2 regions of the Arthrobacter sp. Z1-15 genome follow, and region 1 is predicted to be linked to the other one. Evidence: predicted binding sites of a transcription regulator. Region 1 holds the regulator's gene; the other holds the start of a gene.
The links. Region 1 encodes HspR, which represses chaperone genes until heat shock. Its sites were predicted from a motif close to AAGTTGAGTCNNNNNGACTCAACTT; they were not measured.
Positions count from the first base shown of each region.

Region 2: M1D40_RS04140 (Hsp20/alpha crystallin family protein) is a predicted target of HspR. The motif match lies at 12,585-12,609, and genes of this name have one in related genera.

Region 1 is NZ_CP096454.1:3,495,522-3,511,458, forward strand. Features, by position in the region: gene M1D40_RS16160 (DEAD/DEAH box helicase) at 1-636, opposite strand, end outside; gene trmB (tRNA (guanosine(46)-N7)-methyltransferase TrmB) at 949-1,863, shown strand; gene M1D40_RS16170 (NYN domain-containing protein) at 1,869-2,861, shown strand; gene M1D40_RS16175 (MOSC domain-containing protein) at 2,886-3,608, opposite strand; gene M1D40_RS16180 (class I SAM-dependent methyltransferase) at 3,701-4,372, shown strand; gene M1D40_RS16185 (hypothetical protein) at 4,482-5,186, shown strand; gene M1D40_RS16190 (transcriptional regulator) at 5,179-5,520, shown strand; gene M1D40_RS16195 (ABC transporter ATP-binding protein) at 5,637-6,533, shown strand; gene M1D40_RS16200 (ABC transporter permease) at 6,530-7,333, shown strand; gene M1D40_RS16205 (heat shock protein transcriptional repressor HspR) at 7,330-7,842, opposite strand; gene M1D40_RS16210 (DnaJ C-terminal domain-containing protein) at 7,927-8,925, opposite strand; gene M1D40_RS16215 (nucleotide exchange factor GrpE) at 9,044-9,673, opposite strand; gene dnaK (molecular chaperone DnaK) at 9,676-11,556, opposite strand; gene M1D40_RS16225 (methyltransferase domain-containing protein) at 11,808-12,611, shown strand; gene M1D40_RS16230 (arsenate reductase/protein-tyrosine-phosphatase family protein) at 12,683-13,156, shown strand; gene M1D40_RS16235 (chorismate-binding protein) at 13,156-15,306, shown strand; gene cls (cardiolipin synthase) at 15,323-15,937, opposite strand, start outside.
Region 2 is NZ_CP096454.1:876,394-892,330, forward strand. Features, by position in the region: gene M1D40_RS04085 (MSMEG_6728 family protein) at 1-682, opposite strand, end outside; gene M1D40_RS04090 (GNAT family N-acetyltransferase) at 695-1,252, opposite strand; gene M1D40_RS04095 (DUF1684 domain-containing protein) at 1,295-1,930, opposite strand; gene M1D40_RS04100 (sulfite exporter TauE/SafE family protein) at 1,953-2,705, shown strand; gene M1D40_RS04105 (cell division protein PerM) at 2,856-4,139, shown strand; gene M1D40_RS04110 (hypothetical protein) at 4,164-4,601, opposite strand; gene purN (phosphoribosylglycinamide formyltransferase) at 4,641-5,219, shown strand; gene M1D40_RS04120 (MFS transporter) at 5,221-6,573, opposite strand; gene M1D40_RS04125 (HNH endonuclease) at 7,127-8,707, shown strand; gene purH (bifunctional phosphoribosylaminoimidazolecarboxamide formyltransferase/IMP cyclohydrolase) at 8,827-10,440, shown strand; gene M1D40_RS04135 (NADP-dependent isocitrate dehydrogenase) at 10,669-11,835, shown strand; gene M1D40_RS04140 (Hsp20/alpha crystallin family protein) at 11,958-12,515, opposite strand; gene M1D40_RS04145 (glutamate--cysteine ligase) at 12,700-14,157, opposite strand; gene M1D40_RS04150 (hypothetical protein) at 14,315-14,854, opposite strand; gene M1D40_RS04155 (hypothetical protein) at 15,160-15,937, shown strand, end outside.

The sequences.
Region 1 (15,937 bases):
CACGGAGTGCGTCAGCGGGTTGGACAGGTAGCGGCGGACAAGCTTGTCCACGCCGTTGTCCAGCGTTGCGGAGAACAGCATCCGCTGGCCCTTTTCCGGGGTGCGGTCCAGCAGCCGCTGGACGACCGGCAGGAATCCGAGATCAGCCATGTGGTCGGCTTCATCGAGCACAGTGATTTCAACGGATTCCAGGCTGATGACCTTCTGCTTCATCAGGTCTTCCAGGCGGCCCGGGCAGGCAATGACAATGTCAACGCCCGCCTTCAGCGCCTTTTCCTGGCGCTGCTGGGAAACGCCGCCGTAGATCACCGTGGTGACCAGGCCCATTTCCTTGGCGAGCGGCTCAATCACGTTGTTGATCTGTGTGGCCAGTTCGCGGGTGGGTGCCAGGACCAGGCCCAGCGGACGGTTCGGACGGCGGCGGTAGCCTGCTTCGGCTTCAGCCAGCCGGGCGACGAGCGGCAGCGAGAATGCGAGCGTCTTGCCCGAGCCGGTGCGGCCGCGGCCCAGCACATCGCGGCCCTTGAGGGTGTCGGGAAGTGTTTCAACCTGAATCGGGAATGCTTCGTCAATTCCGGAAGCGGAGAGGGAGGAAACGAGGACCTTGGGTACACCAAGGGCAGCAAAAGTAGTCATTAAAAGACAGGCAACTTTCGGTAAGTGGCCCCCAAAACCGTATGGCGCCGGGGGTTCGCCGAAGAAAAGTCAGACAGTGTCCAGGGCTTGGCCGGATAAGGGCCAGCGGGACAAAAGAAAGCGTTCATCGACGCAGGTTGTGCTGCTTACACACGCGGCTTTGAGGCGCGGCAGACACAACAACTTCGTCCAGTTTACCGGATTGCCCCCAGTTTCCTAATCGGCGGGTCCGCAGGCACCCCGGGGACAGCGCCGGGACAGCGCCGGGCGGCTGGAAACGGCCCCCCGTCCCAGCCGATAGCATTAACAGTGATGACTACTGAACCAGCCCTGCCCGACGCCGGCTCCCTGAACGCTGCGGATCCCGAAGTTCCGGAACCCGCTGCCCCGGAGCACGGGAACGAAACCGGTGAAACCGGCGAGACCGGCGATCCCCGGCACTTCCGCTCACCGGTGTCGTTTGTCCGCCGCGGCTCCCGCCTCCAGGGACGCCGCCAGCAGGCATGGGATGAGCTCTCCGATCAGTTCGTCATTGACGTCCCCCGGGCCGAAGCTGACACGTCCGTTGATCCGGAGTACGTGTTCGACGCCGCTGCCGAGTTTGGCCGGACTGCTCCCCTGATCGTGGAAATCGGTTCGGGGCTGGGCGAAGCGGTAACTCATGCCGCCGAGCAGAATCCGGACACAAACTACCTGGCCGTTGAGGTGTATCTTCCCGGCCTCGCCCAGACCCTGCAGCGCATCGGGCAGAAGGAACTGAGCAACGTCCGCGTGGTCCAGGCAAACGCCCCCGAGGTCCTGACCACCATGCTTCCCGCCGGGTCCGTGGACGAAGTTTGGGTCTTCTTCCCCGATCCCTGGCACAAGACCCGCCACCACAAGCGCCGCATGGTCAAGGAAGAATTCGCCGAACTGGTCGCGCGGGTGCTGGTGCCCGGCGGTCTCTGGCGCCTCGCCACCGACTGGTCCGATTATGCAGTGCAGATGCGCGAGGTCCTGGACGCCTCCGGGGCGTTCGTCAACCTGCACGCCGGGGAGCGCGCCGGCGAGGACAGCCCGCTGACCCGGGTGAACCGGGAAGGCCTGGAAAAGAAGGCGCCGGTGAACGACGTCGACACCCGCGGCGGCTGGGCACTGCGCTTTGACGGCCGCATCCTGACCAGCTTTGAGAACAAAGCCCACCAGGCAGGCCGCCTGATTTTCGATCTCACCTACCGCAAGGCCTAAGTTCCATGAATGAACCCAACGACGCCCGCGTCGGCCTCTACATCGACTTCGACAACATTGTCATTTCCCGCTACCAGCAGCTGCACGGCCGCAACGCCTTCCAGCGCGACGGCATCCGCAATTTTGACCGGCTGAGCCGTGACGCCGATCCCGAGGTGGCAGCCAAGCTGACCGCGGCGACGGTGGACTTCAACGCCATCATCGACTTCGCCGCCTCATTCGGCACGCTGGTGGTCAACCGCGCGTACGCCGACTGGTCGGTGCCGGTGAACGCCAGCTACCAGCGCCAGTTGATGTCCCGGGCTGTCGACCTCACCCAGCTCTTCACGACCACCACCCGGGGAACCAAGAACGGGGCGGACATCCGCCTCGCCGTGGACGTCGTCGAAGACCTTTTCCGGCTGCCGGACCTGACCCACGTCATCATTGTGGCCGGCGACAGCGACTACATTGCCCTCGCCCAGAAATCCAAGCGCCTGGGCCGCTTCGTCGTGGGCATCGGCGTCGCCGGATCGACAAGCACCTCCCTGGCCGCTGCGTGCGACGAGTTCGAAGACTATGACTCGCTGCCCGGCGTTGTGAAGGCAAGCGAGACTGCTCCGGCCTCCACCGAGGCCAGGGGCACTGCAGCCGCTGCGCAGGACCAGGCTCCGGACACCGCGCGGAAGCTGACCGTGGTTCCCATGTTCTCCCACACCGGGGATGCCCCGTTCGAAGAACCGGATACTGCGGAAGACATCGATCCCCGGACCCTCGCCACGGAACTCCTGGTGCGGGCACTGAAGATCGGCCATGCCAAGGGCGACGCCGACGAGTGGCTCAACACGGGCACCGTGAAGAACCAGATGCGGCGCATGGACCCGTCCTTTAACGAGAAGCCGCTCGGTTTCCGGTCCTTTACCGATTTCCTGTCTTCGCACGGGGATCTGGTGGAGCTGGACGAGGACGGCCCGCAGCGGCTCATCCGGCTGCGTCCGGAAGCGGATTCCCGGCTCTAAGGCAGGGAGGACAGAGCAGGGCGGTCAGCGAAGGGAGACCGCATCTCCGGCCCGTACCGTCCCGGCCCGCTGCACATACGCCTGCAGGCCGAATTCCGTGCGGTGGTGCAGGCCGAGCAGCTTCAGGGTTTTGCCGCCTTCGGTGACTCCTGCCTGGGCCTGATCGATCATCACGCAGCGGGGCATCCCCGGTCCCAGCCGGAGGACAACCTCATTCCCCAGGGCCAGTTCGGCCCCGGCCCAGCCGTCCTCGCAGAACGCTGGCTGGGCCCCGGTGTTGAGAATGATGTTGGCGCGGAACCGGCGCTCGTCCACCGCGGCGCCGGTGAGGTTCCCGAGTGCTTCCAGCGAGGACGTCGTGAGAAGGTGCAGGGGCGTCTCGTCGTGGTGCTGGACCGTGGTTTCGGGCCGCAGCTCCAGTGAACGGCCAAAGGCTTCGCTGAGGGCCCCGGATGCGGCGGGGTCGCCCGCCGCGAAACGGAGCCCTTCAGGACTTACGAGCAGCGGTTCTCCGCAGTCATCTTCCACCAGGGAGGACCACTGCATCAGGCCCGGGACCGGGCGGAAGCGCTGAGTCCGCTTGCCGCTGGCGATGCCGCCGTCGTCGGTATACACGGCCCATCCGCGGTCATGCAGCAGTCCCCGGCCGGTCACGGCGCAGCTGCGCACCGCCTGACCTGCGGTTGATTTGACCGGGTAGCGGTAAAGCGCTTGGACCGTGCCTATCGGCGTTCCCTCATGCGGCATTCCGGCATTGTTTCACACGGGCCCGGATCCCCGGGTTGCCGGTTCAGCAAAACAGCTTGGCGGCAAACGGCCCGGGACGCCATGCTTTTGACATGGAGAGAAATGACGGCAGCACGCGTGATGCGCAGCAGTCCCCCGCCCACACCCGAGAGCCCTCCGGCGGAATCGAAGACTTTTGGGACCGGCGCTACGCCGAGATGAAAAGCCTGTGGAGCGGACAGCCCAACGGCGCACTTGTCCATGAGGTGGACGGGCTTGAGCCCGGGCGGGTCCTGGACGTTGGCTGCGGTGAAGGCGCCGACGCCCTGTGGCTGGCGGAACAGGGCTGGAACGTCACGGCGCTGGATGTTTCCCGGGTGGCGCTGGACCGGGCCGCCCGCGAGGCCGAAGCGCGCGGGCTCCGCGTGACGTGGCTGCATTCGGGCCTGGTCGAAGCGGCCCTGCCGGCCGGGTCCTTTGACCTGGTCTCCGCACAGTTCCCGGCGCTGCTGCGCACGCCGGAGAACCTCGCGGAACACGCACTCCTGGACGCGGTGGCTCCCGGCGGTCTGCTCCTGGCCGTGCACCACCCGCTGCCGACCGCCGCCGAGGCCAAGGCCCGCGGCATGAATCTCGACGAATATGTGGGCCTGGCGGAAATCCGCGCACTCCTTGAGGGGAACTGGCGGATCGAAGTTGACGAAATCCGTCCCCGGCACGTTGCCGCCGGCGCCGGCGCGCACCATACCGAAGACGTCATCCTGAAAGCCCGCCGCCTGCGCTGAGCGTGCGGTGCCCGGAAAAGTTCCAAAACCCTCTTGTTGCAAACGGGTTTGTGATGCAAACTGCTTTGCAACCGGCGCAAAGCCGGCCGGATCTCTTCCGGAGGACAGCATGGAACGACAGTCAGCGGGCCTGCACCACGACGGCGGATCTCCCGCGGGCGGGCGCATGGACACGCCTGCCCCGGACCGGCCGCTGGACCCGGGGGCGGCCCTGGCCATCGTGGAGAACGCGGAACGCTCCACCCGCAGGCAGCTGACCGGCAACGCGGCCCTGATCTACCTGCTGTGGGGGCTGGCGTGGCTCACCGGGTACGGTGCGCTGGACGGCAGCAGGCGCGGGTGGCTTCCGCTCGAGCCGGCCTCCGCCCTCATCGTGCTGGGCGCGGCGCTGCTGATTGCCACCGCTGCCACAGTGGCCGTGTCGATCCGGGCCGCTCTGGGCATCAGGGGGCACAGCGCCTTCCAGGCCGGAATGTACGGTGCTTCATGGATCCTGGGGTTCCTCGTCATGGGCATCCTCAGCATGAGCATCGGCCGGGCAGTGGACGATTTCTGGCTGCGGGGCATGCTGATCAATTCGAGCGCGGTGCTGATTGTCGGCCTGCTCTACATTTCCGGCGGCACCGTCTACAACGATCCCCGCCAGTGCTGGCTCGGATTGTGGCTGCTGGCGGTCACCGCGGCCGCGCTCCTCTCCGGGCCGGATCATTTCCTGACCGTCAATCTCTACCTGGGTTCCGGGGGCATGCTCGCAGGCTCCCTCGCCGAATATCTCGGCACCCGGGGGCGGGCATCGGGGGTTCCCCGTGCCTGAACTGGATCCGGTCATCCACGCCGAATCGCGGCTTCGGGCCCTGACCACATTGAACGAGGTGGGCGAACGAAACCGCATCGCGTTCACCAAGCTGCGCGCCATGCTGGACATGACGGCGGGCAACCTTTCCACCCATTTGCGCAAGCTCGAGGATGCCGGCTACATCGAAATCACCAAGACCATCGAGGGCCGCTCACCCGCCACCTATGTGGGCATCAGCGCCGAAGGGAAGCTCGCCTACGCGCAGTACCGCAAGGCGCTGAGGGACCTCCTCGCGGGGCCGGTGCCCGAGGGCGCCCCCCGGACCCGCGCCGAAGAACCGCAGCCGCACTGACCGTCGTCCCGCCGAACCCGTTTCCTGGAGGCAGCATGAGTGTGAACCCGAGTCCCGTCACCGCTGAGAGAGTTCCCCCCGAACGTCAGGCTGACGTGCTCGCAGCGGCCTCTTCCGTGAGAAAAAACTACGCAGGGAAACCGGCCCTGAACGGGGTGAGCCTTTCCATCCGCGCCGGTGAGGCCCTCGGGCTGCTCGGCCCCAACGGTGCCGGCAAATCCACCCTGCTGAACCTGTTGTGCGGCACCCGGACCCCCGACGCCGGGACGGTGGAACTCTTCGGCCGCAGCCCGCGGGATCCGGCGGCACGGCGGGAACTCGGGACCACGCCCCAGGCCACCTCGGTTCCGCCCACCCTGCGGGTCCGCGAGACCGTCGACTTTGTTGCCGCGCACTACCCGGACCCGGTGCCCACCCCCGAGCTGCTGGCTGACTTCGGGCTCTCCGACATGGCAGCCAAGCAGTGCGGCGGACTCTCCGGCGGACAGCAGCGCCGGCTCATGGTGGCTCTGGCACTGGTGGGCCGGCCCCGGCTGGTGATCCTGGACGAGCCCACCACGGGCCTGGACGTGGAGGCCCGGGAGAATCTCTGGGAACGTCTGGGCCAGTACCGCCGGGACGGCGGAACACTGCTGGTCACCAGCCACTACCTCGAGGAGATCCAGGCACTGTCCGGGCGGGTGGTGGTCCTGAACGGCGGATCCGTCGTTGCCGACGGCACCGTTGATGATATCCGCAGCCATGTCTCCGTGAGCAAGGTGTCCTTCCGCACCGACCTGCCGCCGTCGTCGTTCGCAGCCCTTCCCGAGAGCGCCGGGGTCACGGCCGGACCGGGAAATTCAGTGACGGTGCTGAGCCGGGATGCCGATGAAACGGTGCGCCGGCTGGTCCGCGACAACGTTCCCTTTGCCCGCCTTGAAGTCCATGCCGCCAGCCTCGAAGAGGCCTTCCTTGCCCTCACCCACCAGCCCGCCGCCGGCCCGGAGCCGCTCGCGCGGAAGGAGCAGCCATGAGCGCAGTATCCGCCCCGGCACGCGGACGATCCCGGACGGAGCTGATCCGGGCCCATGCCAAGGCCCAGGTTTTGGAGCAGCTGCGGATTCCGATCTCGGTGATTTCCTCGACAGTGTTCCCCACCCTGGCCCTGGTGTTTTTCGTGCTCCCGCAGGAGGCCGTCACATCCAATCCCGTTGCGTCGCTGATGGCCATTTCCCAGCTCGCCCTCTTCGGCGTCATGAGCTCGTTCCTCTTCAACTACGGCATCGGTGTTGCAGAGGAGCGCGCCAACCCGTGGAGCAGCTACGTGCGGACGCTGCCGGCGGGGGCCGTGCCGCCCACCGTCGGACGCGCCCTGACGGCCATGATGTTCGCTTTCTTCGCCCTGGTCCCGGTGATGCTGGTGGGCCTGTTCACCACCGCGGCGCTGGAGGCCTTTACCACCGGGCTGGTCTCCTGGTGGCGGGTCCCGGCCGCGGTTGCGGTGTGGCTGGTGTGCGGCCTGCCGTTCCTGTTTCTGGGACTGCTGATCGGCTATCTGTGCACCTCAAAGGTGGCCATTGCGGTGACCCAGGTGGTGTTCTTTCCGCTGGCGTTTGCGGGCGGGCTGATGCTTCCGCCGGATCTGTTCAGTCCGGGGCTGAACACGTTCTCCCTGTTCCTGCCTACCCGGGCCGCGCGGGATGTCTCGGTGGCGGTGTTTTCCGGTGAACCGCTCGGGCCGGCCGCACTGCCGTGCCTGCTGGCCTGGACACTGCTCCTCGGCGCCCTGGCGGTCTGGGCCAACCGCCGCGACCAGGGCCGCCGGTTCCGCTAGAGGGACGGGACGTAGCCGCCGTCTGCGTAGTCCACGGGTTCCTGCTTCCCGGCCGGCAGGGCGCGCAGCTTGCCGCGCCGCTGGACCAGCGACGCAAGGCTGAGCTGGCTCGCGAAGGGGCGCGACGCCGGCGGCCGCTGTCCGCGGGTCAGGGTCACGACGTCGCCGGCCAGGCCGGCCGCGAAGACCCTGCTCCGGTCGGGGTTGCGCTGCTGCATGGATTCCAGTTCCTCGGACAGTTCCTGGACCCGGGCGCGCAGCCCGGACACCTGGTTTTCGAGGTGCATGATGCGTTTGATGCCCTCCAGGGACACACCCTCCTGGGAGAGCCGCTGAACCTCGCGAAGCATTTCGATGTCATGCTGCGAATAGCGCCGTGACCTGCCCGGAGCGCGGCTGGGACAGACAATGCCCAGCCGGTCGTACTGCCGCAGGGTCTGCGGATGCATGTCCGCCAGTTCCGCGGCAACGGAGATCACAAAAATAGGCGCATTGACATCGATGCCCATTGTTCCTCCTTGACAGCAGTTGAAGTAGTAACGATAACCCGGTTCGGCTCCCGGGGCACGGGAAACCGAACCGGATGTGCGCTGCTAGAGCCGGGCCTTGGACGCCAGTCCGGCCCGGGGATCTTCGCCCTTTGTGGCCTCAGCGAAAGCTTCGACCGCCGCCCGGGCTTCCTTGTTCAGATGCGAAGGGACGGCGACGTCGATGGTGACCAGGAGATCACCGTCGCCCTTTGCGGTGTGGACGCCCCGGCCCTTCACCCGCAGGGTGCGGCCGGACGGGGTTCCCGCCGGCACCTTCAGCCTCACCTTGTCTCCGGTCAGGGTGGGCACCTCAATGGTGGCGCCCAGCGCGGCCTCCGGGAAGCTCACCGGTACGTGGATGCGGATGTTGTTGCCGTCGCGGACAAAGAAGTCGTGCGGGGTGACGTTCACCGTCACCATGAGGTCACCGTTGCCGGCCGCCCCGGGCTGGCCCTTGCCGCGGACACGGATCTTCTGGCCGTCCTTCACGCCGGCCGGCACCCGCACTTCAACGACTTCGCCGCTGGGCTCGCGCAGGCCAATGACCGTTCCGTTGATGGACCCCGCGAAGGAAATGGTGGTGCTGGCCGTCCGGTCAGCCCCCTTCTGAGGCGGGGCCGAGCCGAAACCGCCGCCGCCGAAGCCGCCTCCGCCGAACAGGTCGGCGAACTCGGGCGGGATGTTGCTGCCGCCCGGGGTGCTGTAGGTGGTGCGGCGGCCGCCGGGACGGGCGCCCTGGCCGAACAGTCCGCCAAACAGATCCTCAAAACCGGCGCCGCCGCCGGGGCCTGCACCGCCCGGACCGCCGGCGGAGAAGCGCGCCCCGCTGCCCATGGCCCGGATCGCGTCGTACTGCTGGCGCTCTTCGGCGTCGGACAGCACCGAGTAGGCCTCGGACAGGTCCTTGAACATCCGCTCGGCGTTGGCGTCGTCCTGATTCTGGTCCGGATGGTACTTTCGCGCCAGCTTCCGATAAGCCTTCTTGATATCGGCTTCCGACGCGTCCTTGGGGACACCCAGAATCTTGTAAAAATCCTTATCGACCCAATCCTGACTAGCCAATTGGAGTCCCCTTCCATAAATTCCTGCTCCTGCCCGGAACCCGTGGGGTTACGGGCAGGACGTGCACTGCGAAAAGAAAAAGGGTGCCCGGGGCCGTGACGGTCCCGGGCACCCGAGGTTACTGCTCCGGAACGGAGACGATAACCTGTGCCGCCCGCAGCACCCTGTCATTGGCCTTGTAACCGGCCCGCAGGATCTGCGTCACTGTATCCAGCTGGACGTCCGGGCTCTGCTGCTGAATCAACGCTTCGTGGATGTTCGGGTCGAACTCGACCCCCACTTCGTCAATCCTGCCCAGGCCGTACGTCTTCAGCGTGTTTTCCAGCTTGTTGGCGATCGAGGCAAACGGTCCGTCCGCCAGGTCGCCGTGCTGGCGCGCTGCGTCGATGTCATCCAGGACCGGCATCAGGGAGTTCAGGACTCCGATGACAGCCATTTCCCGTGCAACGTCGCGGTCACGCTCCACCCGCTTGCGGTAGTTGACGTACTCGGCCTGCAGCCGCAGCAGATCGTTCCGCAGTTCGGCGGCTTCCGTGGAACCCGCTTCCTGCGGCTGGTCCGGCGCGCCGGCGCTGTTGAGGATCTGCTCGGCCTGGGCCAGGGCATCACCGTCAGCTCCGGCGTCTGCACCGGAAGCCGGAGCTTCCGATGCGTCAGCCGGTGAGCTGCCGGACTCCGCCGGCTGCCCGGCGGCTTCCTGCTCGTTGGGGTCGGGCTTCTCGTTGGGGTTTTCGTTCCCTGCCGTCATGATTACTTCTTGTCTTCGTCGTCAACAACCTCGGCGTCAACGATGTCTTCATCGCCCGCTGAGGAGGAGTCGGAAGCGCCGGCACCGCCCGCAGCACCGGCACCGCCTGCAGCGCCTGCGCCGTCAGACTGGGCCTGGGCGTAAATGGCTTCGCCCAGCTTGGTCTGCGAGGTCTGCAGCTTCTCGAACGCCGACTTCACTTCGTCGTCGTTCTCGGTGCCTTCCAGCGCCTTCTTCAGTGCGTCAACGTCGCCCTTGACCTCGGTCTTGACGTCTTCGGGCAGCTTGTCATCGTTGTCCGTGAGGAGCTTGTCCACGGAGTACGCCAGCTGCTCGGCGGAGTTGCGGACGTCGGCTGCCTCGCGGCGCTTCTTGTCCTCCGCTGCGTGCTCTTCGGCTTCACGGACCATGCGGTCAATGTCTTCCTTGGAGAGGGAAGAGCCGCCGGTGATCGTCATGGACTGCTCGGCGCCGGTGCCCTTGTCCTTGGCGGACACGTGGACGATGCCGTTGGCGTCGATGTCGAAGGTGACCTCAACCTGCGGAACGCCGCGCGGAGCCGGAGCAATGCCGGTCAGCTCGAACGTGCCCAGCGGCTTGTTGTCGCGGGTGAACTCGCGCTCGCCCTGGAAGACCTGGATCGCCACGGACGGCTGGTTGTCGTCAGCGGTGGTGAAGGTTTCGCTGCGCTTGGTCGGGATGGCCGTGTTGCGCTCAATCAGCTTGGTCATCACACCGCCCTTGGTCTCGATGCCCAGGGACAGCGGGGTGACGTCGATCAGCAGAACGTCCTTGCGCTCACCCTTCAGGACACCGGCCTGCAGTGCGGCGCCGACGGCGACGACCTCATCCGGGTTGACGCCCTTGTTCGGCTCCTGGCCGCCGGCCAGCTCCTTCACCAGTTCGGTGACGGCCGGCATGCGGGTGGAACCGCCGACGAGGATGATGTGGTCAATGTCGGAGACCTTGATGCCGGCCTCGGAGATGACGTCCTTGAACGGCTTCTTGGTGCGGTCCAGCAGGTCCTTGGTCAGGTCCTGGAACTTGGCGCGGGAGAGGTGCTCGTCCAGGTGCACCGGACCTTCGGGGGTGACCGAGAGGTACTGCAGGGAGATGTTGGTGGAGGTCGCGGAGGAGAGCTCCTTCTTGGCCTGCTCGGCGGCTTCCTTCAGGCGCTGCAGGGCGATCTTGTCCTTGGACAGGTCCGCACCCTTGGCCTTGGCCTGCTGCAGCAGGTAATCCACGACGCGCTGGTCCCAGTCGTCGCCGCCGAGGCGGTTGTCACCGGCGGTGGCGCGCACCTGGATGGTGGAGAAGTCGTCTTCGTCCTTGCCGACTTCGAGCAGGGAAACGTCGAACGTTCCGCCGCCGAGGTCGAAGACCAGGATGAGTTCGTCTTCCTTGCCCTTGTCCAGGCCGTAGGCCAAGGCTGCCGCGGTGGGCTCGTTGACGATGCGCAGGACGTTCAGGCCGGCAATTTCACCGGCCTCCTTCGTGGCCTGGCGCTCGGCGTCGTTGAAGTACGCGGGAACGGTGATCACGGCGTCCGTGACCTTTTCGCCCAGGTACGACTCGGCGTCGTTCTTCAGCTTCTGCAGGATGCGGGCGGAGATTTCCTGGGCCGTGTAATTCTTGCCGTCAATGTCCACCTTCCAGTCCGTGCCCATGTGGCGCTTGACGGAAGAGATGGTGCGGTCGATGTTGTTGACGGCCTGGCGCTTGGCGATCTCGCCTACCAGGACCTCACCGGACTTGGCGAAAGCAACAACCGACGGCGTGGTGCGGCCGCCTTCAGCGTTGGCGATAACGGTGGGCTCGCCGCCTTCAAGGACGGAGACAACCGAGTTGGTGGTTCCAAGGTCGATACCTACTGCACGTGACATGTTTGCTTCCTCTTTCCGTGGAAAACGACGCCGTTGGGAGGAATCATCCATCCCGCAGCGCGTCTTGAGCCTTCTGCACTCAACTTTACTCAGAGCATCGGCTTTGTCAACAAAGTTGAGCCTGATTGACTCAACTCTGTGTATCTGCCGGCCGGGTCTTGACGGCACCCGGCGCAGGCGCCCCGGCGGCAGGAAGGACACACACCGCAAAGTCCGGACAATCCGGTCCGCGGCCCGCGTATTCTCCTCCTATGGCTCCCGAACAGTATTCGCACGGCCACCACAGCAGCGTGGTCGGCGCCCACGCGGCACGGACCGCCGCTGATTCCGCCGCCTATCTGCTTCCGTTCCTGGAACCCGGCATGGCGGTGCTGGATGTTGGCTGCGGCCCGGGCAGCATCACCGCGGACCTGGCCAACCTGGTGGAGCCGGGTCCGGTGACCGGGCTGGATCCGTCCGAAGACGTTGTTGTTTCGGCGCGGAAACTTGCTGCCTCGCGCGGCCTGACGAACATCGGCTTCACGGCGGGCAACGTGTACGACCTGGACTACCCTGACGGAACGTTCGACGTCGTTCACGCCCACCAGGTCCTCCAGCATCTGGCGGACCCGGTGGCGGCACTGCGCGAGATGCGCCGGGTGACCCGGCCCGGCGGCATTGTGGCGGTGCGCGACGCCGATTTCCACGGGATGAGCTGGTATCCCGAGCTTCCGGAGCTCACGGAATGGATGGATACCTACCAGCGGATTGCCCGCGGCAACGCTGCCGAGCCCGACGCCGGCCGACGGCTTGTGGCCTGGATCCTGGAAGCCGGTTTCACCGAGTTCGAGCCCTCCTCGTCGAACTGGCTCTATGCCACGCCGGAGCGCCGGGCCTGGTTCGGGGAGGGCTGGGCCGAGCGGGTGCTGCACTCCGCCTTCGCGGAGCAGGCCCTGGGCCGTGAGCTGAGCGACCGCGCCGGGCTGGAACGGATGGCCGCAGGCTGGCGGCGCTGGTCGCAGGCCGCTGACGGCTGGTTCCTGCTGCCGTCGGGAGAAGTGATTGCCTGGGCCTGATAACCACTCGGTAGGCTGGAGGAATGTACCGAATCAGTGCGGTGTGCACCGGCAACATCTGCCGCTCCCCCATGGCCCAGTTTTGTTTGACCCGCGCTTTTGAAGACGCTGGCCTGGGAGCCCGCGTGAGCGTAACTTCCGCGGGTGTCACCGGGTGGGAGGCCGGACGCCCCATGGATGACCGCACCAGGGCCGAGCTGCTCAAGCACGGCTTTTCCGCGGCCGACCTTGCGCCGTTCCGGGCCCGCGCCTTCGAGCCGGAAGAGTTTGCAGCCCTCGACCTGATTCTGGCCCTGGACTACGGCCATCTGCTGGAGCTCCAGGACCTGGCCCGCACTGAAACGGACCGGGACAAAATCCGCCTGCTCCGCAGCTTCGATCCGGCCGCGGCCGGCCTTCCCCCGGAACAGCTCGGCATCGAGGATCCCTGGTACGGCGACATGCGGGACTTTGATTCCTCCTACGCCCTGATTACCGCCGCGGTCCCGGGCATCGTGCAGCATGCGGCCGCCGCCCTGGACGCAGCTTCCGGCACCGCGGGCTAATGCCTCTTCCCTCCCCCACGGCCGCCGGCACCGCCGCCCTGCCGGTGATGATCGCCGTCGACGGCTTCTCCGGTGCCGGAAAAACGACTCTCGCCATTGAACTGGCCGCCGCCCTGCGCGCCCACCACCGGGTGTCCCTGTTCCATCTGGAGGATATTTATCCGGGCTGGGACGGCCTGGCCGACGGCATCGCCTACTACTGCGGGCAGGTCGCAGCGCCGCTGGCAGCAGGACGCCCGGCGGTCTGGCAGGCATGGGACTGGGACGCGGGCCGCTACGGTCCGGCCCGCACCACGGAGCCGGCGGAAATCGTCATAGTGGAGGGCGTTGGAGCCACCGCCGCCGCTGCGGGGCAGCTGCTTGACGCCGCAGTGTGGGTGCAGGCGCCCGCCGACCTGCGCCGGGAACAGGCGCTGGAACGCGACGGTGAAACCTACGCACCGCACTGGGAGCGCTGGGCGGCGCAGGAACGCAGCTGGGCCGCCGCGGATCCCGCGGCGGAACGCGCGGACATCACCGTTGACCGGCAGCACCGGCGCGGAACTCCGGCGGAAGCCGCGGGTTATGTCCTGCGCGCCCTGGCTGATCTGTCCCTGCCGCGGCTGCAGCTGGCCCGGCCCGAAACAGGTGCCGCGTCCGCCGCCGTCCGCGTGCACCGGATCGAGGCGCAGCCCGATCCCGCAGAGTTGTTTGCCGCCCTGTACACGGACTCGGCGCGCGCGGTCTGGCTAGACAGTTCCAGCGCGGCGGCCCCCGGGCTTCCCGCGGAGTCCGGCGCCGCACACATTGCCGCGCGCAGCCGGTACAGCATCATGGCCGACGACGGCGGAGCGCTGGGCAGGTACGCCGAGCACCGCAGGGGCGTGACCACCGTGGTGTCCGGGCCGGTCACGGTGTCCCGCCCCGGTCCGTTTTTCCAGTGGCTGGACTCGGTGTGGGGCGAGCCCCGGGCCGCCGTACCCGAGGACTACCCCTGCGGATTCGCCCTGGGCTGGCTGGGTTTCCTGGGATACGAGCTCAAGCGTGAAACCGGCGGCTCCGACACTGCTCCGCCCGCGGACGGGGCGCCGGACGCCGCCCTGCTTTTTGCGGGCCGGGCAGTGGTGCTGGACCACGAACTGCGCTGCCTGTACGCGCTGACACTGGGCGATGACGACGGCGCGTGGGCCGGCCGGGTCAGGGACGCAGCGCAGGCTGCCGCCGGTGTCGGCGGTGTCGGCGGTGTCGGCGGTGTCGGCGGCGCGGGCTCCGGCGGGATTCCCTCCGTCCCGCCGGCTCCCGTCCGGCCGATTCAAAGCACCCCGGAATTCACCGTCCGGGACAGCCGGGACTCCTATCTGGCAAAGGTCCGGTCCGCCCAGCAGGAAATTGCGGACGGCAATTCCTACGAAGTCTGCCTGACCACGTCCCTGAGCGCCCGGCTGCCGGTTCCGCCCGACAGCCGGACGCTGCTGGAGATGTACCGCGCACTTCGGGGGCGCAGCCCGGCACCGTTTGCTTCCCTGCTGCGGTTCGGCAGTTTCGCTCTGGCCGGCACCTCACCGGAGCGGTTCCTGTCCATGGACGCCTCCGGGCTGATGCGTGCCGAACCCATCAAGGGAACCCGCCCGCGCGGCGCCACTGTACAAGCGGACCGGGAGCTGGAGGAAGACCTGGTGACCTCGCTGAAGGACCGCGCTGAAAACGTCATGATCGTGGACCTGCTGCGCAATGACCTGTCCCGTTCCGCAGTTCCGGGATCCGTCACCGTTCCGCGGCTGTTCGCAGTGGAAAGCTACGCCACGGTCCATCAGCTGGTCAGCACCGTCGATGCCCGTCTGCTTCCCGAGGCGTCCCGGGCTGAAGCTATTGCCGCCGCCTTCCCGCCCGGATCCATGACCGGCGCTCCGAAGATCAGCACCATGGCCATCCTCGACCGGCTGGAGGGTGCGCCGCGCGGCCCCTATTCCGGCGTCGCCGGCTGGTTTTCCCTCACCGGAGCCGCTGATCTTTCGGTGGTGATCCGCACCCTGGGGGTTCAGGGGAACTCGCTGACGCTGGGGGTGGGCGGAGCCGTCACTGCCGATTCCGATCCGGCATCGGAATGGGAGGAAATCCGGGCCAAGGCCTTCGGCGTCCTCAGCGCACTGGGCGCCCGGTTCCCCGGCTGAGGAACGGCCTGGCCGGCTACTGCAGCGTGGCCGTCAGCCGGCACACATTGTCGATGTACCGCTGCCAGACCGGGCGGTCCACCCACTCGGAGAGCAGCAGCTCCCGCGACATGGAACGGTAGGTGTCCTCGATCCGGCGGGTTTTCGCCACGATGTCGCCGTCAAACATCATGATCGACACCTCCAGGTTCAGCGAAAAGGACCGCATGTCCATGTTTGAGGAACCGAGCACCGCCACCTCGTTGTCGATGGTGAAGTGCTTGGCGTGAAGGACCAGCGGCTTCGGGTAGAGATAGATCCGGATGCCGGCCCGCAGCAGCGCCTCGTAGTAGGAGCGCTGGGCGTGGTCCACCAGGAACTGGTCGCCCTTCTCGGATACAAAAAGCTCCACCTGCACGCCGCGCTGCGCCGCCGTCGTAATGGCATACAGCAGCGAATCGTCAGGAACGAAGTACGGGCTGGTGATGGAAATCCGGTCCGAGGCCGAATAGATCAGGGAGGTGAAGAGCCGGAGGTTGTTTTCGGTGGAGAATCCGGGACCGCTGGGCACCACCTGGCAGGTGACTTCACCGGGGTGCGTTGTCCACTCGTAGAGGCTGAGTTCGCGTTCCAGGTTCTCGTCGGTTTCCGC
Region 2 (15,937 bases), 1.3 Mb from region 1:
TCGCGGTGTCGTTCGTTAGCCGCACCGGTCCTACCGTCCCGACGCGCAGTGCATGGCGGTCCGGGCCCAGCAGAAGGACATCATCGCCGTCGTCCATGTCCTCCAGAAACCGTGCCAATTGCCGGCCCTTCTTGCCGGAAATAGGGGTTCCCTTCGCCGACAGCATCGGCAACACAATTTCCGCTTCATTGGAGGCACCTGTTGCAGGCCGGGCAACCCAGAGGGCATCACCCTCGGGTTCGGAAGGAAGTTCGGGATTCTCCGGCTCGGGCCATATATAGGGCAGTCCGCCGCGGGTTTCCGGAAAGAGCGGCCCGTACACCTCGGGTGACTTTGTGATCAGGTTCGACCGGTGGCTCTCGTGAAAGTCCGCGTCGCCGAACCACGGCGGCAGAGCGACGTCGTCGTGCGCAGCCGCAGGAGCGAACTCGAGAATCTGTTCGAGAACCGTGTCTGCATGGCCGCGGGCAACCCATTCCCGGGTCATGGCCAGCCCGTAGGCCGTCAGCGCAGGCACATACCCCATCCACATCTTCATCGCCGGATGGCTCTGCCAGCCGTAGTCGGGGATGACCAGGGCGCGGAGCACCTGTAGCGTCTCCACCCGCTGCTTGCCGAGCCGGGCCTGATCCAGGACGGTCGCGCTGCGGCTGAAGCTGTCGTACGGCAGGAACGTTTGCACAGGATCAGTGTGTCATTCGCGGCCCGTGGTTCTGGCCAGGGGCGCGGCGAGAATGAAGTCGCGGAAGGTATGCGGGCCAACGTCGAAGCTGCGCCGGCCAACCTTCGTAAAGCCGGACTTGCGGTAGAAGGCCTGGGCGCGGACGTTCAGATCATTCACTCCCAGCCAGAGCGAGCGGAATCCCTCCGCTGCGGCCGTTTCCCTTGCCGCTTCCATTAGGGCCGTGGCCAAACCGGAGCCGTGGGCGGCGGGATGGACGTAACACTTGGACAGTTCGGCTGTCGGACCCGGAACCGTCTGTAAGGCGGCAACCACTTCCGGATCCGCCGGGGGCAGGAAAACCAGCAGCGCATATCCCCGGATATGTCCGCCCTCCCGGATCACCAGCACCCTTATCGACGGATCAGCCAGGTAGGCCTCGAAGGCCTCTTTCGAGAGATTCGCGGCAACAAAAGCGGCACTGTCCTCAGGGGTGACCGCCGGAGGGCAGGCCAGTGGAAACGTCAGGGCCGCCAGCGCAGCCAGCTCTGCGGCATCCTCGGGGCGAGCAGGAGAGACGGAAACGGTCACGGATCCAGCCTAGGCACGGCGGCGGACAGAAAAACCAGCCCGCTAATACTCGGCATACATCTCCCCAACCCGCAGGTGCACGTCCGTCCGGTTGTCCGGCCCGGGAAGCGGACACGCCCAGGCTTCGTCATAAGCGCACGACGGGTTGTACAAAAAGTTGAAATCCAGGACCAGGCTCCCGGGGGCGGCACCGGGACCGAGGTCTGCACCCTTGATCGTGTCCAGCAGGTACCGGCCGCCGCCGTAGCTTCCGCCGTCGGCGCCGGACATCCCGTCGCGCACCGGCAGGAAAATTCCGCCCCCGTAGGTGGCCAGGCGCCACACGGCGAGCCGGCCCACCCCGTCTGCGTCCACCGTCCCCAGCCGGACAAACGGCACCACCCCGTCGGTTCCGGTGGCTACGTTCATCTCCTGGCCGGCGCCGTCGTCGTCTATCAGTGCGTCGCAGCGCAGATCCGGATCGTAGGCGCCGATCCGCAGGCCGTGGAAACGTTCGCGGGCGTGCGCCTTCAAAGGGGACGCCGGATGTTCGGCGAAGAGCTTGTCCCGTTCAGCGCGCCACAGCTCGTGGGCGTACGACGGCGAGACCTCCTGCGAGGTGAGCCTCACCTGCGCATACAGGCCGAAGACGCGACGGCGCCAATCCGCTGTCTGGAGGACCGTGACGGGAGAGACCATGGGTTCAGCGTAGTGTGTTCGGGTGACTACCGGACTCCTCATCGTCGTACTCGTGGCAATCTTCATTGGTGCCATTGCACAGCGGATAGCGGGCCTCGGCTTCGCCCTGCTCATTTCCCCGTTCCTGGTGATCCTTCTTGGATCACACGGCGGAGTGCTGATGGTGAACGTGTGCGGGCTGGTGTCCTCGTCGCTGATCATGCTGCGCGTCTGGAAGGACATCGACTGGAAGATGTACCGATGGCTGGCCATCCCGGCGGTGTTCGGCAGCATTCCCGCTTCAGCTGCGGCGGTGTATCTGCCGTCCGCCCCGATGGCAGTGGTTGTGGGCGGCATTGTCCTGGTGGCGCTGACCGTTTCGCTGCTGATGCAGCGCACCTCGGTGACGGTGACCGGCAACGGACCCAAGGCTGTGGCCGGCTTCATTTCCGGTGTCACCAACGCAGTTGCGGGTGTGGGCGGTCCGTCGGTAAGTGCCTATGCACTCATGGCCCGGTGGCCGCAGCGCCCGTTCGCGGCCACCCTCCAGCCGTTCTTCGTCACGATCGCCATTGTTACCCTGACCGCCAAATTGTCGCTGGACCCCGGACAGATGCCGCCGTTCGACGCCTGGGCGTGGGCACTGATCGCCCTCATGATCGTTGGCGGCATCTACGCGGGGGAGAAGCTTCAGCGCTTTATCCGCGATGATCAGGCCCGTGCCGCCGTCGTCATCTTTGCCTTCTTCGGAGCGGCAGCGGCGCTGGCCAAGGGCATTTTCGACCTCGCGGCCTGAGCCGGGCATTCGCTGGCTGAGCCGGGCAGTCGCTGGCTGAGCCGGCGCCGCCATCACTCACGCTGTCGACGTCGCCCGCAGTCTGAGCGGCTGAACCGACACGGCCCCTCCTGAACCGCCCGCGTCGCGGCGAATGGGACGATAGAGAAGATGAAACTCTTTACCCGCCCGAAATCCCCGGGTGTCCTACCCATGCCCCTGTGGCTGCAGGGAGTGGTCGAACTCGGCCAAGCTGCAGTCCTCTCCGCCCTGCTGATATTCCTGCCGCTGATTGGCGTCTGGTTTGCCGACGGCTTCACCGACCGTGACTTCGCATCGCTGGCCCGGCTGGGCGGGCAGGGCTGGCTCCTGATTCACGGTGTGCCGCTGACCCTGACCTTCCCCGCCGGAGCCGTGGGGCCCGCCGAGAGCACGGGGTTGCTCAGCCTGTTTCCGCTGGGCCTGACGCTCATCCCGTTCTTCCTGTCCTGGCGGGCAGGGCGGCGGCTGGCGAAGGCTTCCTATACGGACCAGCTCTGGCAGGCACTGCTAGGGGCGCTGGGCACCTATGCCGTTCTCGGCGGCGCTGCCGCCTATTTCTCCGCCAACGACGACGTCAGCATCTCAGTGACGGCGGGCGCCCTGATACCGCTCATTGCGGCAGGGCTGGGCCTGGTGATCGGCGCCCGGCGCGAGGCCGGATCCTGGGTGCGTCTGATCGGCGTGGATCTGACGGATTGGATCTCCCGTACCAGCCAGCACTCACGCTGGGCCGGTTCCTACGTCTGGGCGGTAATCCGCGCCGGGGCCGTCGGTATTACCGCCGCCCTGGGGTTTTCCGCCCTGCTTCTCACTGCCGCGCTGGTTATGAGCTGGGCCGAAATCGTTACTGTCTACCAGCACCTGGACGCCGGGCTCATCGGCGGAGCGGTGCTGACCGTCGTGGAGCTCGGGCTGATGCCGAACTTCCTCGGCTGGGCCTTGGGCTGGACATCGGGCGCAGGCTTCGCACTCGGAACCGGGAGCCTCATCAGCCCCATGGAAACGACCGTCGGCCCGCTGCCGGCCGTCCCGGTACTGGCTGCCCTGCCGGCGGGCGGCATGGAATACGCCATCGCCGCGCTGATGCTGCCGGTGGTGGCAGGCATGCTTGCCGGCTGGTGGTTCCTGCGCGAAGGAGAGAACCACTTCGACGAATGGCTGTCCCTGAAGATCAGGGCCCGCTGGTTCACCGCACCGGTTTCCACCCTGCTGCTGGGCGTTTTTGTGGGCCTGGTTTCCGGCATCCTGGCCGCGGCCGTGGTTCTCATTACCGGGGGTTCCGCAGGGATCGGCCGCTTTGTCGAGCTGGGCGCAGACCCGCTGTGGACGGGGCTCTGGATTGCCGCTGAGGTGGCCGTCGGCGTCGTCATCGGCTACGCCGTCGCGCCCTGGCTGGAACGCGAGGAGCGCTGACGGCGCGGGCCTAACGGTCTGCGGTTAGCGCGGCAGGAGTCCGCTGGTGAACTCCGACTGGCACTCGTCCTGCGCCTGCATGGTCAGCGCCCTGCCCATGCAGTTTTCCAGCTTTTCCGTGTTGTCCCAGGTGGCAACGGCGAGGCCGAGACCAAGGGTCATCACCACGGACGCCGCCAGCCCCAGGGTGGTGATGAACATTTGGGCCGGGCCGATGCCGTGGCGCACCACCTTGACGAGGGTCAGAATTCCGACGACGACGGCGGCAAGCGCCAGCGCGAGCGGCACGAGCTTCCACGGCAACGCCAGTCCGGAAGTGAGCAGCACGGCAATAACGAGAGCCACAAAAATCCGAAGGTAGCCGCGCGCACTCTGCTTCTGCTCGTCTGTAGCCGGCGTCTTTTGCGGTGCCGGCTGCAACGGCGAAGGAATCTGATCAGGGGTACGGCCGTCGTTGTTCATGGTTTAACCCTAGGGGACGCCTGAGCCTAAGGTTGACGCATGCGCATTGTTGTTCTCGTGTCCGGCACCGGTTCCAACCTTCAGGCTGTCCTGGACGCAGTGGCGGAGGGGACGCTCGACGTCGAAATCGCTGCGGTAGGGGCCGACCGTCCCGGCACTTACGGCGTGCAGCGCGCCGCGGATGCAGGTTATGAGACCTTCGTTGTGGACTTCCGGGCGTACAACCTGCGCTCCGACTGGAATCGTGCACTCACCGAAAAGGTGGCCTCGTATCACCCTGACGTTGTGCTGTCTTCCGGCTTCATGCGCATCGTCGACGAGCACTTCATTAACACGTTCGAGGGCCGCTACCTCAACACCCATCCGGCGCTGCTTCCCTCGTTCCCGGGCGCGCACGGTGTCCGTGACGCGCTGGCCTACGGGGTGAAGGTCACCGGCTGCACCGTGCACATTGCCGACGCCGGCGTGGACACCGGCCCCATCCTGGCCCAGGCCGCCGTGGAGGTGCTGGACACTGACACGGAGGAGACGCTGCACGAGCGGATCAAGATCCAGGAGCGGCGGCTGCTGCTGGAGACCCTGGACCGGATCAGCGCCGAGGGTCTTCCGGTTTCCTAGCTCAGTCCAGGGCCGCGCCCTTTGTCTCCGGCGCAAACCGCAGCATCCAGATCACGGCCAGGACCACCAGGGCACCGGCCAGCGCGAACGAGAGCGGCAACCCCAAATAGGGCCACATGACTGACACAAAGATCAGCGGCCCGAGCCCGGCGCCAACCCGCGAGACCGTCGACGCCCAGCCGAATCCGCTGCCGCGAAGTTCCGTGGGATACAGCTCGGACACGTACGCGTAGAGCACCGGGATGGCTACCTGCACCACAAATCCGTAGGCCAGGAGCCACGCAGTGGCAGCTGCGGGAACATCAAGGACCAGGGCGACGATGATCAGGATGACTGCCGAAAGCGGTCCGGTCACCGCCAGAATCCATTTGCGCCCCACGCGTTCCACCAGCAGCGCTGCCGCAACAACTCCCAGGAGCCCGACGGCGGCCATGCCCGAGGTGGTCAGGAAGGCCGCGTACTCCTTGAAGCCTGCGTCCACGAGGATCTTCGGCATCCAGGTCAGGGCCAAGTAATAGACCAGCAGGATGGTGAAAAAGAGCGACCAGGCAGCCACCGTGATTTTCCAGCTGTACCGCCACAGATCTGTCAGCTGGGCAGCGACGGCTCCCATGGAGAATCTGGCCGCCGCCTCCGGAGCCGGTAACCGCCACTGGGTGACATCGGAACCGGTGCGTTTAATCAGGTCGTTGATGACTGTTTCCGCCTCCGCCGTGCGTCCCTTGCGGACCAGGAACAGCGGTGATTCTGGGACTGACCGGCGGACCCAGAACACCAGCAGCGCCGGCAGCACCATGATCAGCATGGTGTACCGCCAGTCGGCGAACGTCGCCATGATCAGTGCCGACGTCGCTCCGCACAACGCAGCGCCGACCGGCCACCAGCCGTCCATGGCGGTGAGTACCCTGCCCCGCTGTTTCCGTGGCGTGAATTCACCCACCAGTGCGTAGTCCACCGGCACACATCCGCCCAGGCCGAAGCCGGCCATGAAGCGGAAGATGCAGAACCAGACGATGTCGGGGGAGAAGGCCCCCAGAACCGTAAAAATGGAAAAGATCAGCAGTGTGGCGCTGAAGGCCTTTTTGCGGCCGATGGCATCGGCGATCGAGCCCCAGACGAACGCTCCAATGGCCATGCCCAGCAGGTTTGCTGTACCAATCCATGCGGCCTGTGCGGGCTCCAGCGCCCAGTGCTTGGATAGGAGCGGAATCAGGACGCCGTTCAGGGTGACATCCCAGGCATCGAACATGAATCCCAGACCGCCAATGATGAAGATGCGTCCCTGAACCTTCCACTTCCAGGGCAGGTCCTGGACCACCTGGTCGCCGGTAGGCAGGGTGTCAGTGGTTGTCATCGGGAGAGTGGCCTTCCGCGGGGTGGTGGATGCGGGTACGGCCCTCGGCGGCCGGTCCGAGGAAACTGTATAACGGCGAACGGACGATCCGGGAAAGCACGGCGTTGTGCCGGCAACTGTCGGTGTCGTGGAGCAGCTGACGTTCGGTCAAAGAGACGAGGACGTTGCCCGACGGCGGACGACGGCGGCCGACGGCGGACGACGGCCGTGGTGGACGCCGGCCCTCATGCGCAGATGAGGGGGAAGGGAGGCAGACGACGGCGGAAGCGGCGGATCCGGGAGGCACAAGCCGGCGGTCCACGTTTCGAGATCCTGCGCCTGACTCACTTCGTGTCAGCGGCTCTGTACCTGGGTCCGTGACCAGAATCTTCGAGTAAATGACCAGTAGGTCGATTGCGCGAAAACAGTGGCCTGAATCACTAAAATAGAAGCTATGTACTACTCGACAATCTCCGCGGACGGCAGCAGGCTGCCTCATCCTACTGCTGTGCCCGGGTCTCTGCCCGGATCCAAGAGTAGGGGCGGATCGGGTTCGAAGAATAGTGGCAGGACCTTGGATGGGGGCAGGGGCCGGGAGATAGCGCCCGGGCTGCTGGAAGCTTCAGACCCGGTGGAGAACCTTGCGGTGTTGGAAGCGACGGAGCGGGTTCGGCTGATCGATGAGATCCGTGCTCTGGAGGACCTCAAGAATGTCATCACTGCCGCGCAGGCCCGTGCCGCGGCTGCCTTTGATGCTTCCACCCGCACCGCCCAGGCCGCCGCCGGGCTGAAGGCTGATCAGCTGGGGAAGGGTGTTGCCGCGCAGATCGCCCTGGCCCGGCGGGAGTCCCCGCACAACGGGGCGAAGCTGCTGGGCCTGGCCCGGATCCTCACCACGGAAATGCCCCATACCCTGCACGCGCTGACTATCGGTGTGATCAGTGAGTGGCGGGCCACGATCCTGGTCCGGGAGACTGCCTGCTTGTCCCTGGCCGACCGGCAGCGTGTTGATGAACTGGTGGCCGGGAATCCGGGTGGGTTGGAGCAGCTCGGGGACCGGCAGCTGATAGCGAGGATCAAGTCCCTGTCCTACGGTCTGGATCCGCATGCGGTGGTGAAGCGTGCCGCGCATGCGGTCTCGGAGCGGTTTGTGTCCTGCCGGCCGGCACCGGACACCATGACCTGGGTGACGGCCCTGCTGCCGGTCGCCCAGGGAGTGGGCGTGTATGCGGCCCTGACGCGGGAAGCGGACCGGCTCCGCGCAACCGGAGACCCGCGGTCGAAGGGCCAGATCATGGCCGATACGTTCGTGGAACGCTCCACCGGGCAGGCTCGGGCGGAGGATGTCCGGGTTGAGGTGCAGCTGATCATGACGGATCAGGCCCTGCTGCACGGAATCCTGCCGCCGGAAGACGGAATCTTGCCGCAGGAGGACAAGGCCCAGCGGAAACAGGAACGGCACCAGGAAAAGGCGCAGCAACAGGAACGGGCGCAGAAACAGGAACGGGCGCAGAAACAGGAACGGGCGCAGGAACAGGGGCAAAGCCGGGACCGAGAGTCAGTGGAAGCCGCAGGCTCCTTTGTCCCGGACGGGGCGGAGCCGGCGATTCTGGCCGGTTACGGGATCGTTCCGGCGCAGTGGGCCAGGGACTTGATCCGCGGACCAAACCCAGCGGAAGCAGAGCCGCATCATCCGGATAGATCACCTGACAGTACCGGCAGCACCGGCGCCTGTTGGGGTACGCCTCCGGCCCGCCCGGATCCGCGCACCGAAGTCTGGCTCCGCCGCCTCTACGTCACACCGGACACCGGACAGCTCACCGCGATGGATTCCCGGGCCCGGCTGGTACCCCGCGGTCTGGCCCGGCTGATCGCCGCACGGGACCAGGTTTGCCGGACCCCGTGGTGCGGAGCACCCATCCGACACTACGACCACGTTCAGCCCGTCCGCGAAGGCGGGCCCACCAGTGCGGAGAACATCCAGGGCCTGTGCCAGGCCTGCAACCAGGCCAAGGAAGCACCAGGCTGGGAAGCACGCGTTGAAGTTGCCGCTGCCTGGACACCGCCGCCGGAACGGCACACGGTTCTCACCAGGACACCCACCGGACACACCTACCGCTCCACCGCGCCGAAGCTGCCGGTCCAGAGCCAGTAACTTCCAGCCGGGAAAACGGTATTACGGCAGCTGGTCCCGGTCAGCGCTTCACACTCTGCCCGCTACGGGTGTGTGACCTAAACTGTAGCCACCGACACCCCCTGATTTTGGAGATTTGCGTGAGCTCACAGCCGCTGAACCGTGTTCCTATCCGCCGGGCCCTGATCTCGGTCTACGACAAGACGGGACTGACGGAACTTGCGCAGGGCCTGGCCGCAGCCGGAGTGAGCATCGTATCCACCGGCTCCACCGCTAAGCAGATCGCTGCGGCCGGCGTTGAGGTCACCGAGGTTGCCGACGTCACCGGATTCGCGGAATGCCTCGACGGCCGGGTCAAGACGCTGCACCCCCGCATTCACGCCGGAATCCTTGCCGACCGGCGCCGCGAAGACCACGTGACGCAGCTGGAAGAGATGGAAATTGAGCCCTTCGACCTGGTGGTCGTGAACCTCTACCCGTTTGTGCAGACGGTAAAGTCCGGAGCCAGCCAGGACGAGGTTGTCGAGCAGATCGACATCGGGGGACCGTCAATGGTCCGGGCCGCAGCTAAGAACCACCCCTCGGTCGCCGTCGTAGTGGACCCGGAGAAGTATTCCGACGTCGTGACGGCAGCGGCAGAGGGCGGATTTGACCTCAGCCAGCGACGCCGCCTGGCCGCTGAAGCGTTCGCCTCCACAGCAGCCTATGACAACGCCGTAGCGGCCTGGACCGCGGAGCAGTTCGGTGACGGAACCGCGGAAGGCACCAGCTGGCCTGCCTACACCGGCCTGGCGCTGGAGCGGTCGGAGGTCCTGCGCTACGGCGAAAACCCGCACCAGGACGCTGCCCTCTACGTGGACAAGAGTGCCCTGCCCGGAGTTGCCCAGGCAGACCAGCTGCACGGCAAGGCCATGTCCTACAACAACTACGTGGACGCGGACGCCGCGCTGCGCGCCGCCTTCGACTTCGATGAGCCGGCCGTCGCCGTCGTGAAGCATGCAAATCCCTGCGGTGTTGCGGTCGCTTCCCCGGATGCAGCCGACCCCATCGCAGATGCCCATGCGAAAGCCCACGCCTGTGATCCGGTCTCCGCTTTCGGCGGCGTCATCGCAGCCAACCGAACCGTCACCGCCGGAATGGCCGCAACGGTCCGGGACATCTTCACCGAGGTTGTCATTGCCCCCGATTTCGATCCTGAAGCTGTGGAGATGCTCTCCGCGAAGAAGAACATCCGCCTGCTGACCCTGCCCGAGGGCTACGGCCGCAATGCAGCCGAGTTCCGGCAGGTCTCCGGAGGCATGCTGATCCAAAAGTCAGACAAGATGCAGGCAGAGGGAGACAACCCCGAGAACTGGACGCTCGTGTCCGGCCCCGCAGCTGATGACGCAACGCTGTCCGATCTGGCCTTCGCCTGGACCGCAGTCCGCGCTGCCAAGTCCAACGCCATCCTTCTGGCTAAGAACGGCGCCTCGGTGGGAGTGGGCATGGGCCAGGTCAACCGGGTGGATTCCTGCCGCCTCGCCGTAGAACGGGCCAACACCCTCGGCGGCCCGGACGACGAACGAGCCCGCGGTTCCGTTGCTGCCTCCGACGCATTTTTCCCCTTCGCAGACGGACTGCAGATCCTGATCGACGCGGGAGTCCGCGCCGTCGTCCAGCCGGGCGGATCCATCCGCGACAACGAAGTTATCGAAGCCGCAAACGCTGCGGGCGTGACCATGTACTTCACCGGCGCCCGGCACTTCTTCCACTAGAACACGGCCTCGTCCGCGGCCTGGCTGCGGGACCGCCGGAGTAATCTGCGGTCCCGGAGTTTAGGGCGCCTCTAGTGGGCTGTGGCATAGTTGGACACAAATACAGACCAAAAAGACGGGCTCCGTCATGCCACAAGTCATGCTCCGGTGCCCACCAACACACAAGGAGATCGTGTGGCTGACAAAATCAAGGTTGTGGGTTCTGTTGTAGAACTCGACGGCGACGAGATGACCCGCATCATCTGGCAGTTCATCAAGGACCGCCTGATCAACCCGTACCTGGACGTAGACCTGAAGTACTACGACCTCTCCATCCAGAACCGCGATGCCACTGATGACCAGGTCACCATCGACGCTGCCAACGCCATCAAGGAACACGGCGTGGGCGTCAAGTGCGCCACCATCACTCCGGATGAGGCACGTGTTGAAGAATTCGGCCTGAAGAAGATGTGGGTTTCCCCGAACGGGACCATCCGCAACATCCTCGGCGGCGTCGTCTTCCGCGAACCGATCATCATTTCCAACATCCCGCGCCTGGTCCCGGGCTGGAACAAGCCGATCATCATCGGCCGCCACGCACACGGCGACCAGTACAAGGCCACCAACTTCAAGGTCCCCGGTGCGGGCACCCTGACGCTGACCTACACCCCCAAGGACGGCGGGGAAGAAATCAAGACCCAGGTTGTCACGTACGGTGACGACGGCGGCGTGGCCATGGGTATGTACAACTTCAACGACTCCATCCGCGACTTCGCCCGGGCGTCCTTCGCCTACGGCCTGCAGCGGAACTACCCGGTGTACCTCTCCACCAAGAACACGATCCTGAAGGCCTACGACGGCCAGTTCAAGGACCTGTTCCAGGAAGTCTTCGACGCCGAGTTCAAGGACCAGTTCGAAGCAGCCGGCCTGACCTACGAGCACCGCCTGATTGATGACATGGTTGCCTCCGCGATGAAGTGGGAAGGCGGCTACGTCTGGGCCTGCAAGAACTACGACGGCGACGTCCAGTCCGACACCGTGGCACAGGGCTTCGGCTCGCTGGGCCTGATGACCTCCGTGCTGATGACCCCCGACGGCAAGACCGTTGAGGCCGAAGCAGCCCACGGCACGGTCACGCGCCACTACCGCCAGCACCAGCAGGGCAAGCCCACCTCCACGAACCCGATCGCCTCGATCTTCGCGTGGACCCGTGGCCTGATGCACCGCGGCAAGCTGGACAACACCCCCGAGGTCATCAACTTCGCGGAGACCCTCGAAGATGTTGTCATCAAGACGGTCGAGTCCGGCAAGATGACCAAGGACCTCGCGGCCCTGGTCGGCCCGGACCAGGCCTACCTGACCACCGAGGAATTCCTCGCTGAGCTCGATGCCAACTTGAAGACCCGCCTGGGCTAAAGTCCGGACGCTTCAACGCACGACGACGGCGGCGCCTCACCTTCACGGGTGGGGCGCCGCCGTCGTCATTGGTGCCGGCGGTCGCTAGCTCCGTTCGCTAGCTCCGGGAGTCGCCGGGGTCCCTAGATGCCGGAGCCCTGGTCGCCCGAAGAGCCCGAGCCGGAAGAGCCGGAGCCCGACCCTGAAGAACCGGAACCGGACTCCATGGAGCCGGAGCTGCTCGAAGCCGACGAGCTTACCGATTCCGAGCTGGACTGGCCGCTGATGGTGTTCGAATCCTTGTAGGAGGAAGACACCTCGATCTTGCGGGGCTTCGCCCTTTCGCTGACCGGAATCAGAACGCTGAGGACGCCGTTCTCGTACTTGGCGGAAATACCCTCAATATCAATCCCCTGGCCGAGGTTCAGCTGGCGCAGGAACGAACCGGATTCGCGTTCCCGGGTTAGCCAGGTAACGCCGTCGGAGGCCTGGATGGTGCGTTCTGCCCGGATGGTCAGCAGCTGGCCGTCCACGTCCACATCGACGGAACCCGGGTCAATGCCGGGCAGATCGGCATTCAGGATGTAGTGGTCGCCCTCTCGGTAGAGGTCAATGGGCATCAACCGCAGCCGCTGCCGCGGATCCAGCAGGGCTCCTGCCATACGGTCGAGTTCGCGGAATGGATCAAACTTCATGGCCATCTGTCATCAACTCCTTACGCCCACCTGCACGGCAGGCGAATCGATATTCGGAACTTCAGAAGGGTCGATAACTTGAGTCACATCGGCTCAAGAATGAAATTAGATTAGCACTCTCCATGGGGGAGTGCCAGAACCGGAACGGTTTTCGTGCCCCGGGCAGCAAAACTTTCCCGGCAGGTCCGGCTCAGTCCACCGGCCACTCATGGACGGGGGCGTTGGTGTGCATGTTTTCCCAGTACCGGCGGGTCATTTCCGCCAGTGCGGGCCTGCGGTCCAGGCCTTGGCGCTCAAGCCTGCGCAGGTAGGCAATCTGCCAGGATGCTCCGTTTTGTTCGGTGCGTGCCCGTTCCCTGATGACATCGAGATACCGGCCGATCAGGTTGTCGTCGACGCCCAGCTCCCGGAGCCCGGAAGCCGCCTGCGGAATCAGGTGCCGGATGATCAGTTCGGCGACAGGGGTTTCGCCAATGCCCGGCCAATAGACGGTTGCCTCCAGCCCCGACCGTGCGCAGGCCAGGAAGTTGTCAGCCGCACTCTTGAAGGCCAGCCGGCTCCACAGCGGCCGGTCCGCGGTGCGGAGGTGCTGGACCAGGCCGTAAAAGAAGGCGGCATTGGAAACGACATCAAGAACGGTGGGGCCGGCCGGAAGGATCCGGTTTTCCAGGCGCAGATTGGGGGTGTGCTCGCCGGGGTCATATATGGGGCGGTTCCACCGGTAGACCGTTCCGTTGTGCAGCCTCAGTTCCGGGAGCAGGGGGGCCCCGGCGGCCGTTGAGCCTCCGCTGCTGCGTGACAGTTCCGGCAGGAGCGCCGGGAAGTAGCGGACGTTTTCCTCAAACAGGTCAAAAATCGAGGTGATCCACCGTTCGCCAAACCACACGCGGGGCCGCACCCCCTGGTTCCTCATCTCGGGAGGGCGGGTATCGATGGCCTGCTTAAAAAGCTCGATGCGGGTTTCGTGCCACAGAATATGTTCCAGGAAGACGGGGGAGTTGGCGGCAAGGGCCACCTGGGGAGCGGCAATGATCTGGGCGGCGTTCCAGGCCGGGGCGAAATCTTCCGGGCTGACCTCCAAATGAAGCTGCACGGAGGTGCAGGCAGCCTCAGGGGCAATGTTCTTGGCGTAAAAGGACAACGGCTCCGTACCCCGCAGGTCCACGTGCACATCTTCACCGCGGGCCTGGAGAACCGACGTGTTCAAGGCCGCATAGCGCTTGCCCGCGCTCAGCCATTCCTTGTCCTCGAGCACTGCAGGCTGGAGGGTCGGCAGGATCCCGACCATCAGAATCTCCGTCTTCACCTCAGCGGCACGCGTATCTGCCCGGTTCAGTTGAAACCGGAGGGAATCTTCAAGGTCCCTCAGGCCGGACCCCTTGATGGACAGCGCCGGGTGGTTCATCTCGATGTTGAAGGCACCAATTTCGGTCTGGAAGGCCGGGTCCGCGATCTTCTCCAGAACTGCAGTATTCCGGAGCGCAGGAGCAAAGTCCTGATTGGTCAGGTTCAGCTCCAACTCAAGCCCGATGCTGGAGGTGTCTGCGAACTGCGCGGTGGACAGATATCCGGCAAAGCGGTCGAGGTTCTCGAGCAGTCGCTGGCGGTAACGCGTGCGCTGCTCGCGGCTGTAGGTTTTGCTGTTCACTTCGGCGCCCATTGTTCGAACATAACCATGGGGGCCGAAGGATGTATAGCGTGCAGAGCGGGGAAACCCGAAAAAGTCGGGCCCGGAAAGGAAAATGACGTCCGGCCTGTCGGGCTGTCCCGGCCGGGCGGAATCTCCCGGCCGGGATCTGCCGGTTCTAGGACCGCAAGAGGCCCTGGAGGACGTTGCTGGCCCGCTGCATTTCACCGTGCTGGGCGCCCATGACGATCACTGCGCCGGAGAAAAGCGGGATGGACCACTGCAGCAGCTTCAGCTGGCGCTGGGCGGACTGCAGTTCCTTGGAGGCGGCGGGGTGCGGTTCGGTTGCGCCCACCGCACCCTCTTCGGAGTACTTTTCCACTTTTCGCCCGACGATGCCGGCGTAGAGGGTCACCAGTGCACCAACCACGGTAACGCCGGTCTTGTAGATGGTTGCCGACCCGACTCCCTCCTGCTTTGCGACGCGGCCCTTATTGTCCCCGACGAGCGCCAGCCCGGCCACGAAATGCGAGATGATCGCGGCTGACTGAACAGGGGCCCATTTCTTCCACCCCAGACTGGAGAGCCGGGTGCGCTCTGCCGGGTCCTTGGCCTCGGCGGCCGCGCCGTTGAGCCCAATGGCTCCCATGAGCGAACCTCCGAACCACGCGGCCGCGGTGAGGTCATGCACGGACCGGGCAAACAAATTTCCTGCCACTGGAATCTCCTCTTGCTTCGGATCGGATTGAGCATTGGATGGGACTGAGTAAACCGACGCCCGGAGCGCCGGTCAGGCCGCCAGCAAACCACGTGCTCCCGGAGCTCCACAAGGGTGCCGGGCCCGTCCGGCAGGGCTACCACACAGGGTGTGGCCAAGGGTTAACAAAAAACCCTAAGTGTGCTTACTTCGGCTTTACTAATGGGTACTAAGTGTGCTTATTATCGAGTGTGTTCGGTGTAGCTGATCTTCATCGGCAAGGATTCTGATTCTTCATCCGCAACGATTCATGAAAGAGAGTGACGATGACGGAAAACGAGTGGCCCAGAGACGGAAGTCATGCCGCAACCACGGCCCAGGACAATTCATCCGATGCCACGTCCGCCAAAGCGGGCGCAGCTAAGGAACAGGCTGCTGGTCTCGCACAGGACGCCGCAGGAAGCGCGCAGCACGTAGCGGAAACAGCCAAGTCCGAGGCCGCCGGAGTTGCCTCTGAAGTGACCGCCAACGCCCGGGACCTGTTTGACCAGGCCCGGAGTGATCTGACCAACCAGGCCGGTGTCCAGCAGCAGAAGGTCGCTGAAGGTCTCCGCTCCGTGGCAGGCGAGCTGCAGTCCATGGCGGATAATTCCGATCAGCCCGGCGTTGCTTCGGACTTGGTCCGGCAGGCAGCCGAACGTTCATCCTCCGTTGCCTCCTGGCTCGACAACCGCAACCCCGGCTCCCTGGTCGACGAAGTGAAGTCCTTCGCCCGGCAGCGGCCGGTCGCGTTCCTTGCCATCGCTGCCGGTGCCGGGTTCCTGGCCGGCAGGCTGAACAAGGGGCTGAGCGCAGGGGTTCCCGAGAGCCCCTCCACTGCCGGCCGCGGAGCGGGAACGGGAACGGGAACGGGAACGGTAACAACGCCCGAGACGATTTATCCTCCCGAGCCTCCTACCCAGCCCACCTACGCCGGAACGGGAACTGTCAACGCGGGGGGAGTGGCAGCCGACCCGTTCGCCACGGAACCCACGCATCCCGCAGGGCAGCCGCCGGTATCGGATGACCAGCTGCCGGCATCGGGGACCCGCGCCAGTGATCCTT